Regions from separate parts of the Polaribacter sp. MED152 genome, predicted to be linked through region 2. Evidence: riboswitches for the same ligand, from Rfam matches in the RefSeq annotation. Region 2 holds a riboswitch; each other region holds the start of a gene.
What was found. Region 2 has a riboswitch for S-adenosylmethionine ahead of MED152_RS07285 (hypothetical protein). Riboswitches for the same ligand answer to the same signal wherever they lie in the genome.
Positions count from the first base shown of each region.

Region 1: another riboswitch for S-adenosylmethionine. It lies ahead of MED152_RS06195 (O-acetylhomoserine aminocarboxypropyltransferase/cysteine synthase family protein); the one in region 2 lies ahead of MED152_RS07285 (hypothetical protein).
Region 3: another riboswitch for S-adenosylmethionine. It lies ahead of MED152_RS06105 (homocysteine S-methyltransferase family protein); the one in region 2 lies ahead of MED152_RS07285 (hypothetical protein).

Region 1 is NC_020830.1:1,401,262-1,404,547, reverse strand. It holds gene metK (methionine adenosyltransferase) at 137-1,393, opposite strand; SAM riboswitch class I at 1,759-1,876, shown strand; gene MED152_RS06195 (O-acetylhomoserine aminocarboxypropyltransferase/cysteine synthase family protein) at 2,002-3,276, shown strand.
Region 2 is NC_020830.1:1,644,468-1,647,753, reverse strand. It holds gene MED152_RS07305 (hypothetical protein) at 1-244, opposite strand, end outside; gene MED152_RS07300 (hypothetical protein) at 249-641, opposite strand; gene MED152_RS07295 (hypothetical protein) at 762-1,115, opposite strand; gene MED152_RS07285 (hypothetical protein) at 1,336-1,989, opposite strand; SAM-I-IV-variant riboswitch at 2,038-2,132, opposite strand; gene MED152_RS07280 (WYL domain-containing protein) at 3,071-3,286, shown strand, end outside.
Region 3 is NC_020830.1:1,381,902-1,385,187, forward strand. It holds gene metH (methionine synthase) at 1-462, opposite strand, end outside; gene MED152_RS06105 (homocysteine S-methyltransferase family protein) at 462-1,466, opposite strand; SAM riboswitch class I at 1,511-1,635, opposite strand; gene cysM (cysteine synthase CysM) at 1,699-2,586, opposite strand; gene epsC (serine O-acetyltransferase EpsC) at 2,588-3,286, opposite strand, start outside.

The sequences.
Region 1 (3,286 bases), 240 kb from region 2:
TGAATTGTTTTCGAAATTACGCAAACCATAAAGGACGAACTCTTAAATAAATGTTAAAGACAGTTTGTAAATTTTAACCAAAAAAAAGCTCTCAATTTATAAAATTGAGAGCCTTTGAACTTGATGGATTTAACATTTATAAATTAAATGCTTCTTTAACTTTATCTACATAATCTAATTTTTCCCAAGTAAAAGTTTCTACTTCTTCAGATACAGTTTCTCCCATAGGATTTGAGAAAGTTACTGTTTTTACTTCAGGATTTCTACCCATATGTCCATATGCAGCAGTATCAGAATAAATAGGAGTTCTTAACTTTAAACGCTTTTCAATAAAATAAGGACGCATGTCAAAAATTTCTTCTACTTTTTTACTGATTTCTCCATCAGATAAATCTACTGTAGAAGTTCCATACGTTTCTACATTAATACTGGTTGGTTTTGCAACTCCAATTGCGTAAGAAACCTGTACTAAAACTTCTTTACATAAACCTGCAGCTACTAAATTTTTAGCAATATGTCTTGTAGCATAAGCTCCAGACCTATCTACTTTACTAGGGTCTTTACCTGAAAAAGCACCTCCACCATGAGCGCCTTTTCCTCCATAAGTATCTACTATAATTTTACGACCAGTTAAACCAGTATCTCCATGAGGACCACCAATAACAAATATTCCAGTAGGATTTATGTGATAGGTAATATCATCTGTAAATAATTTTTGAATATGTTCTGGTAATTTTGCAATTACTCTCGGAATCAAAATTTCTACAATATCTTTTTTAATTTTTGATAACATTACTTCTTCAGATGCATCAAAATCGTCATGCTGCGTAGAAATTACAATAGCATCTATTCTTTGAGGTACATTATCATCTGAATATTCAATAGTTACCTGACTTTTTGCATCTGGTCTTAAATAGGTTATGTCTGAATTTTCTCTTCTAATTTCTGCCAATTCTGTTAACAGTCTATGAGATAATTCTAGAGCTAGAGGCATGTAGTTTTCAGTTTCATCAGTAGCGTAACCAAACATCATACCTTGGTCTCCTGCACCTTGCTCTTCTGGTTTAGATCTGTCTACACCTTGATTAATATCTGGAGATTGTTCATGAATTGCGGATAAAACACCACAAGAATTTCCATCAAACATATACTCGCTTTTTGTGTAACCAATTTTATTGATTACATCTCTTGCAATTTGTTGAACATCTAAATAAGTGTTCGATTTTACTTCACCTGCTAATATAACTTGCCCAGTAGTAACTAAGGTTTCACAAGCTACTTTACTAGATTTATCAAATGCTAAAAAATTATCGATTAAAGCATCTGATATTTGGTCTGCAACTTTATCTGGATGTCCTTCAGAAACGCTTTCTGAGGTAAATAAATATGACATAATACTCTTCTTTTTTATATGATTTAAAAAATTCGAGAAAGATTGCAGGAGGCTAAAAGGAGTATAGAATTACTGCTTTAGCATTTTTTTAATGAGGTTGCAATCAGTTCAAATTTTTCCTCTAATTATGATGCAAAAATACGTCATAATTTTATATTTAATCAATTTAGAACTATAATTATTTGCAATGCCATCATCAATAAATCATTTTTAACAGAATATTAAGTTGGTTTTTGAGGATTAAAAAAATAATCAATCCATTTTTTGTGAAAATGATACATTTTATAAATTTTAGTGTTTTTTATTTGGATGTTAACTTTTTCTGTTGCAATATTTGTACTCACAAAGTTCAATAACTTATTGAAATGTTATCAAGAAAGGTGGAGGGATTAGACCCATTGAAGCCTTAGCAACCCTTTAGAAATAAAGAAGGTGCTAAATTCTACTCTTTTAAATTGTTTAATTTAAAAGGATAGATAACAAAAGAGAATTTTCAAATTCCTTGAATTTTCTATTTTCTTAATAACATTTTTCTGGTAAACACATCAATTAAAGTTGATGCATTTGACTTTTGTTTTAATTATTTATTAACTCAAAAAAATAGAAAAATGAGTACTCACAAATTAGCAACAAATGCGTTGCACGCAGGTCATGATGTAAAATCTAATGGAGGAGCAAGAGCAGTTCCTATCTATCAAACATCATCTTATGTTTTTAATGATTCAGATCATGCAGCAAATTTATTCTCTTTAGCAGAATTAGGTTTTATTTACACAAGATTAAACAACCCAACAAACCAAATTTTACAAGAACGTTTAGCAGCTGTAGAAGGCGGAATAGGAGCTGTCGTTTTTGCTTCTGGAACATCTGCCATATCAACAGGATTGTTGACCCTTTTAAAAGCAGGAGATCATATTGTAGCTTCAAGTAGTTTGTATGGAGGAACATTTAATTTACTACATGTAACCTTACCAAGATTTGGAATTACAACAACATTTGTAGATGCTTCTAATCCTGATAATTTTGCAGATGCAGTTCAAGAAAATACCAGAGCATTTTTTGTAGAATCTTTAGGTAACCCAAAGTTAGACGTTTTAGATTTAGAAGCAATTGCAGAGCATTCTAAAGCAGCAGAAGTGCCATTTATTGTAGATAATACTGTTGCTACACCAGCATTATTAAATCCTATTAAACACGGAGCAAATATTGTAATTCACTCTTTAACAAAATATATTGGAGGTCAAGGAACCTCTTTAGGTGGTGCCATTATTGATGCAGGAACTTTTAACTGGGCAAATGGTAAATTTCCAGAATTTACAGAACCTTCTGCAGGTTATCATGGCTTAAAATACCACGAAGTTTTAGGTGCTGCCTCTTATACTTTTAAATTAATTCTTGAAGGTTTGCGTGATTTTGGAGGAGCTTTAAGCCCAACAAACGCATTTAATATTATTCAAGGATTAGAAACTTTACCAGTTAGAATTAAACAGCATTCAGAAAATGCCTTGGCTTTAGCCAAATGGCTAGAGGAACAAGAGGAAGTAGCTTGGGTAAATTATCCTGGTTTAGAAAGTAACAAGTACAATGAATTGGCTAAGAAATATTTACCAAAAGGTCAAAGTGGAATTGTAACTTTTGGTCATAAAGGAGGTTATGAAGCTGCAAAAACTATTGCAGATAAAACAAAAGTGTTCTCTTTATTAGCAAATATTGGTGATACTAAATCTTTAATTATTCATCCTGCAAGTACCACGCATCAACAGTTAGATGAAGCTGCTCAAGAAGGAGCAGGTGTTTCTCAAGATTTAATTCGTTTGTCTGTTGGTATAGAAGATATAGAAGATTTAAAAGCAGATTTAAAAGCAGCTTTTTCAGAAATTTAAATCCTGAAAA
Region 2 (3,286 bases):
TAGTTCTTAGCTTTTCAACTTTCATATTCATTTGTTCAATTTCATTTTCTAACGCAAGGTAGGTGCTATTTCTAATAATATTAAAATTATAGACCCCTTTAGATTCTTGTTTGGAGCTGTATACATGTAACCTATGTAATTCCATAAATTTATTAATTTCCACATCACTCCAATTTTCTAATGTCTTTTCAATAAGAGGTACACCCCAAGGTGTTAGTAATCCAATATAAATGTCTTTTTTCATAGTTTTAGTTTATTCTTGGGTCAATTTCATTAGTAATTTCAAACATGACGGTTTCATCTAAATACTCGACAACTACTCTGTTTTGTAAAAACTCTTGCATCAATGCTTTCGTAAGGTTATTAATAGTTTCCTTAAGATGTTTTTCTTCTAATGGAAATTTTGGGTAATTGATAAAATTGAGTTTTAAATGTGGCTCTATTTGTCCACTAAAAACAATATCACAGTGACTAACTGATGCACTAATAGCAATATTTTTATTTATGAATAATTCCTTTTGATAGGTTTGTATAAACTGTAGTATTTGCTTTTTTTGTATGACTTCTTGTGTATAGCCTTTCTCTAATCCTAAAGTTATTTGAGCTGAAAAAGGTTTTACAGTTGTTTTATGGTACTCCATAGCTTATGTTCTAATTTATTTGTAATAGGTGTTTTTGTCTCTTTAATTTATATTAATCCAACACTTTAAGGTTTCCTTGGTTTGTAGATTTTCTGTTTTGATTTCCTTTAGCATTTGTGTCTACATCTTCTGGTCTTTTTTACTTTTGATTTCAGACAACCATTTTTTAAGTTCCTCTAACTTTCCTTTTCTCTTGTAATACCCACATCCCCATTCATCTGTAGTAGTAACCACCATCAAAAAGTGATTGCCTCCAGAAGGACATTTTGCAATCCAACTTCGTTCATTGTTACCTAAAGGATTTGGGTAGAGGTGAAACTTTTCTAAATATTGTATTAGTGGTGTAATAGTCTTTTTAGCTTTTTGTTTAATAGCCTTCTTCTCATGAACTATTTTTTGAATGACTCTATTAAATTCATAACCTGTAATCATTTTACTAGAAATAAAGCCAGGGTATTCTTGATATAAGTACATTCCTTCTAGCTAGTTTTCTAAAGTTAACAAAAGGTTTTGCTTTAGACTTTTGTATGTTATCCTCGTTTTACTACGTAAGGATATTTCATAATCATCTAAGAAGCTAGCGAGCTGTATAAAATCATCATTTGTGACCCGATAGTAATAATAGAATTTAGCATCCCAATCAGTATCAATAGTGGTTAAGAAATATTGAAAATCACTTTTCTTTAATTTGTTTTTATGCTTGTTCATTTCCTCTTTTCTTTAACAATTCAGCAAGCTTATCATCCGAATCTAAGTCGACTAATGCGTTAATCGTAGTTGTTTCAAATTCTTCTGATATCATTTGACCTAAATGAGTTTTCGACCTCTTAAATAAAGTTATGGAATCTTCATAAATCAATCCCATCTTATAAAAAAGGATAAGTAGAATTCTCTCTAATTTTATTGTGTCTAGTTCAGGCTTTTCGTCTACGGATTGAATGAGCATTTGTAACACATAATCGAAACTTTCGTAGTAATCAGGGACATGGTCTTCAAGTCCTTCTTTATGTGTTTTAATAAAAACAGCATAGACATTGTTGTAATGATGCTTTCCTAAGTAAATACTGGTGGTTACGGAAGCTTGATATTGTAGTAATAAATCAGTAAAATCATGCTCTAGATCACCTAATTTAAAGACATCTTTTTTAATCGTTTTCCATTGATATTTTCCCATATATTCAGGAATGGCATCGTAAGATGAAATAATGAAATGGTTAGGGATAATTTCTTGAGCATAATTCACTAATAAATTATCCAAAGATTGATCTTCTGGTAATAGTTTTTCACTGGCTTTACCAGTTCCAAAGTTGACGGCATGTCCGCCAAATCTTGACATTAAGTTTTTCAAAATGCATAGTTTTAAAGGTTATGCATCAGGTAAATAATAGATATGTTGGATGTTCATTTATTTTGACAGAACTGTCCGTATACTAAACCACCGTAGCTTTTTTGCTCGGTTGGTACGCAATTCTTGCGTTCCTGATACTGCCACAAAGATATTAAAATATATGATTTTAGCAATTTAAAAGTTGATTATCCCATCAATTAAATAATTTGAAATGGATATTTTATTTTCTAACCATTGCTTATTTGAACAAAATTTATATCTTTAACTCAGTACTTCGCTAAATATAAATTGCTATTAATATTATTCGCTAGTATTTCAGTTTTCTTAAAATTTGTTTGAAATCTGTGTTTTAATTAATTTATTATTCCTTTCAATAGGCATGCTTATTTTAGAATATTTTTTCTAAATTAATTATTTAATTAATCCAATGAGTGTTTTAAATATTTTTATAATCACTTTTTGAAACTTGAATACTTAGGTATAATTTAGATTTATCAATTAACGAAAGGGCTTCTAAATGTTTGTTAACGAATAGTAAAATAGATGTAATAACTGGGAAATTAAATCAATTAAGTAGATTTTTGAAAAAGGGAAATAACACAATACAGAAATAACATGAAAAATTAATCTAAAAGGTTAACAAAAAAGGTTTTCTGTGAATACTAAATTTTACACCTTTGATATTGTTTTAAAATTTAGTCAGCACCACAAAGCAGAGTCAGTTGCCGAAGCTTTAAAGATAATCTAACATATATTGAAGGGTGCTAAGTGCACATTCAAAGTTTTTATTAAGCAAATGATGTTTGGGAAGTCTTAGATCTTTATAAAAATTTAGATTGCTAAACTAATAGAATAAAATCATCTTAATTTTACAATTTTAGAGTTAAAAGAATATATAAGCTAAGAGTAAGTTCGCTTCAGAGATAAAATATACTGGTGCAAATTTGAATTAGCAGCTTTGATAGATCAAATGAAATTTGGAACTATTCAAAAAATATAAACAAATTTAAGTTATACAAATAAAAAGAATTTTTTAAAGGTTTTATAGAAGTAAAGTAAATTAATTTTTAAATAAAATGCTATGTATGTTAAAGCACAAGTTAAAAAAGCGATAATAGATAAAAGAAATATTTTTATAAAATATAGAAAATTTGATGGTGATATAAGTGAAAGGTTGGTGAGTGATTTAGATTACAATAATTCATATACTGATGATGGTTTCTATAACGACCACATTAAAGGGTTTTGTCATTTAAGAGGTGAAGAAAGAACATTTAGAGTCAGCAGAATAACATCA
Region 3 (3,286 bases), 260 kb from region 2:
AAAAGCCATTACAATTACAGCTGCTCCATAACGTTTAATTTGAGTGGCTTCCCAAATAAATTTTTCTTCACCTTCTTTTAAAGAAATTGAGTTTACGACACATTTACCTTGAACTACCTGTAAACCAGCTTCTATGATTTCCCATTTAGAGCTATCAATCATCATTGGAACTCTACAAATATCTGGTTCTGCAGCAATTAAATTTAGAAAACGAACCATAGCTTCTTTTCCGTCAATCAAACCATCGTCCATATTAATGTCAACAATTTGCGCTCCACCATCTACTTGATGACGTGCAACATCTAAAGCTTCGTCAAATTTTTCTTCTTTAATTAAACGTAAAAATTTACGAGAACCAGCTACATTTGTGCGTTCACCAACATTGATAAAGTTGCTATTCTCATTTAAAATCAGAGGTTCTAAACCCGATAATCGCATGTATTTAGTTTGTTTCACTTTCATTAGTGTACTTTTTCTAAAATTTTACGAGGTTTATATTTGGCAGCAATATTTGCGATAACTCTAATATGTTCTGGTGATGTTCCACAACAGCCACCAATAATATTAATTAAATTTTTCTTTAAATATTCTTCTATTTGTTCTCCCATTTCTTCTGGAGTTTCATCATACTCTCCAAAAGCATTTGGTAAACCTGCATTTGGGTGAGCTGAAATGGCAAATTCTGTTTTGTTGGCAATTGCCTCTAAATGAGGTTGCAACAAATTAGCACCTAGAGCACAATTAAAACCTACTGATAATAATGGAATATGAGAAACAGAAATTAAAAAAGCTTCTGCTGTTTGGCCTGATAAAGTTCTACCTGATGCATCTGTAATTGTACCACTTAGCATTACAGGAATATCCATTTTTCTTTCTTCTTTAACCTGCTCTATTGCAAACAATGCTGCTTTTGCATTTAATGTATCAAAAACAGTTTCTACCAATAAAATGTCTGCACCACCATCTAATAATGCTTCTACTTGTTGTTTATAAGCAACTCTTAATTCATCAAAAGTTACAGCTCTGTAACCAGGATCGTTTACATCTGGAGACATGCTTGCAGTTCTATTTGTTGGCCCAATTGAACCTGCAACAAAACGTGGTTTATTCGGTTCTTTAGCTGTAAATTCTAAAGCAACTTCTTTCGCAATTTTCGCAGATTGATAATTCAATTCGTATACCAAATCTTCCATTTGATAATCAGCCATTGCAATTGTAGTTCCAGAAAAAGTATTGGTTTCTATGATATCTGCACCAGCTTCAAAATACTTGGCATGAATTGTTTTTATTGCTTCTGGTTGGGTTAATGATAACAAATCATTATTTCCTTGCAAAGGTGTTGGGTACTCTTTAAAGCGCTCTCCTCTAAAATCTTCTTCAGTAAATTTATAGGCTTGTAGCATGGTACCCATAGCACCATCTAAAACCAAAATTCTTTCTTGTAAAGCTTTGTAAATATTTGACATATCTAATTATTATATAATATGTCATCAGGAAAAGTGTAATTTCTCTGTTATCTGTCAATAGCTATTTGATAAAATATCGAAATAGATTGTAGAATGTAGCACCTTTCTCATTTCTGAGAGGTTGCCAAAGCTTCACTGGGTCTAATCCCTCTGCCTTTCGTGATAACGTATTAATAAGTTTATGAACTAAATTCGAAACAAAGTAACGAACTTTTTTTCTATTTTTTATGGTTTATTCGTAAATATCTGAAGATAAATATCTATCTCCCCTATCACAAATAATGGCAACCACAACACCTTTGTCTATTGAATTGGCAATTTTAATAGCAGTAGAGACAGAACCTCCACTACTCATTCCAGAAAAAATACCTTCTTCTCTTGCCAAACGAATGGTCATTGCTTTGGCTTCTTCTTCACTTACTTCTAAAACCTGATCTATTTTTTTTGGATTAAAAATAGCTGGTAAATATTCTTTTTTCCATTTTCTAATACCTGGAATTCTTGCTCCATCTTTTGGTTGCGCCCCAATTATAGTAATATCTTCATTTTTTTCTTTAAGAAAATCAGAAACTCCAGTTATGGTACCAGTTGTGCCCATTGCAGAAACAAAATGTGTTACTTTACCTTGAGTATCTCTCCAAATTTCTGGGCCAGTTGTTTTGTAATGTGCCTTTGGATTATCGAAATTATCAAACTGATTTAATCGAAAATAACCCTTTTTATATTTTAAACTTAGTGCATGATCTATTGCACCTTCCATACCTTTATCTGCAGGAGTAAGTATAACTTCTGCACCATAAGCACGCATCGTTTTTACTCTTTCTATCGTTGAGTTTTCTGGCATAGTTATTACCATATTTACCCCTAAAACTTTAGCCATTAAAGCCAATGCAATGCCTGTATTACCACTTGTAGCCTCTACTAAAGTATCTCCTTTTTTAATATTTTTTCTTTTAATAGCCTCAGAAATCATATAATAGGCAGCTCTGTCTTTTACACTACCTCCAGGATTATTACCTTCTAGTTTTAATAAAAGTGTAACACCCTCTTTTTTAAAGATTCTTTGCGCTTCTACTAATGGCGTATTTCCTACAAAATCTATGATACTTTTTGTTTGCATTTTAAATTCTTTTTTGAAAAATATTATTTTCTTTTTGCACTGTAACTACTGAGTTAATAGGTATAGATTCTGTTACACAAACATTTGCCCCAATTACAGAGTTTGCACCTATAATTACATCTCCTCCTAAAATAGTTGCGTTTGCATAAATAATAACATTGTCTTCTATTGTTGGGTGTCTTTTTGTGAATGCCAAGCTCTTTTTTACTTGAATTCCACCTAAGGTAACTCCCTGAAAAATTTGAACATTATTTTTAATGATGGTAGTTTCACCTATTACAATACCTGTTGCATGATCTATAAAGAACGATTCTCCAATTTCTGCTCCTGGATGTATATCTGTACCTGTTGTACTATGAGCAAATTCACTCATCATTCTAGGTAAAATAGGAATATCTAATTTTAGTAATTGATGACTTAGTCTGTACACAGCTATTGCATAAAAACCAGGATATGCCAAGTATATTTCTTCTAAACTTTTAGCAGCTGGATCATTTCTATTTGCAGCCTCTGCATCTAGATCTAACTTTTTACGAATGGCGTTAAATGATTCTTGAAAATCGCTCCAAAGTTTTTCACCATTTTCTACAGCTAGTCTTTCTAAGATCAATAAAAATTTTCTTCGAGTATCTGAACCATTTTCCGAAAGATGATTTTGGTCAAATAAATTGTTTATCAACTGTTTTGTAAAAACTTCAAC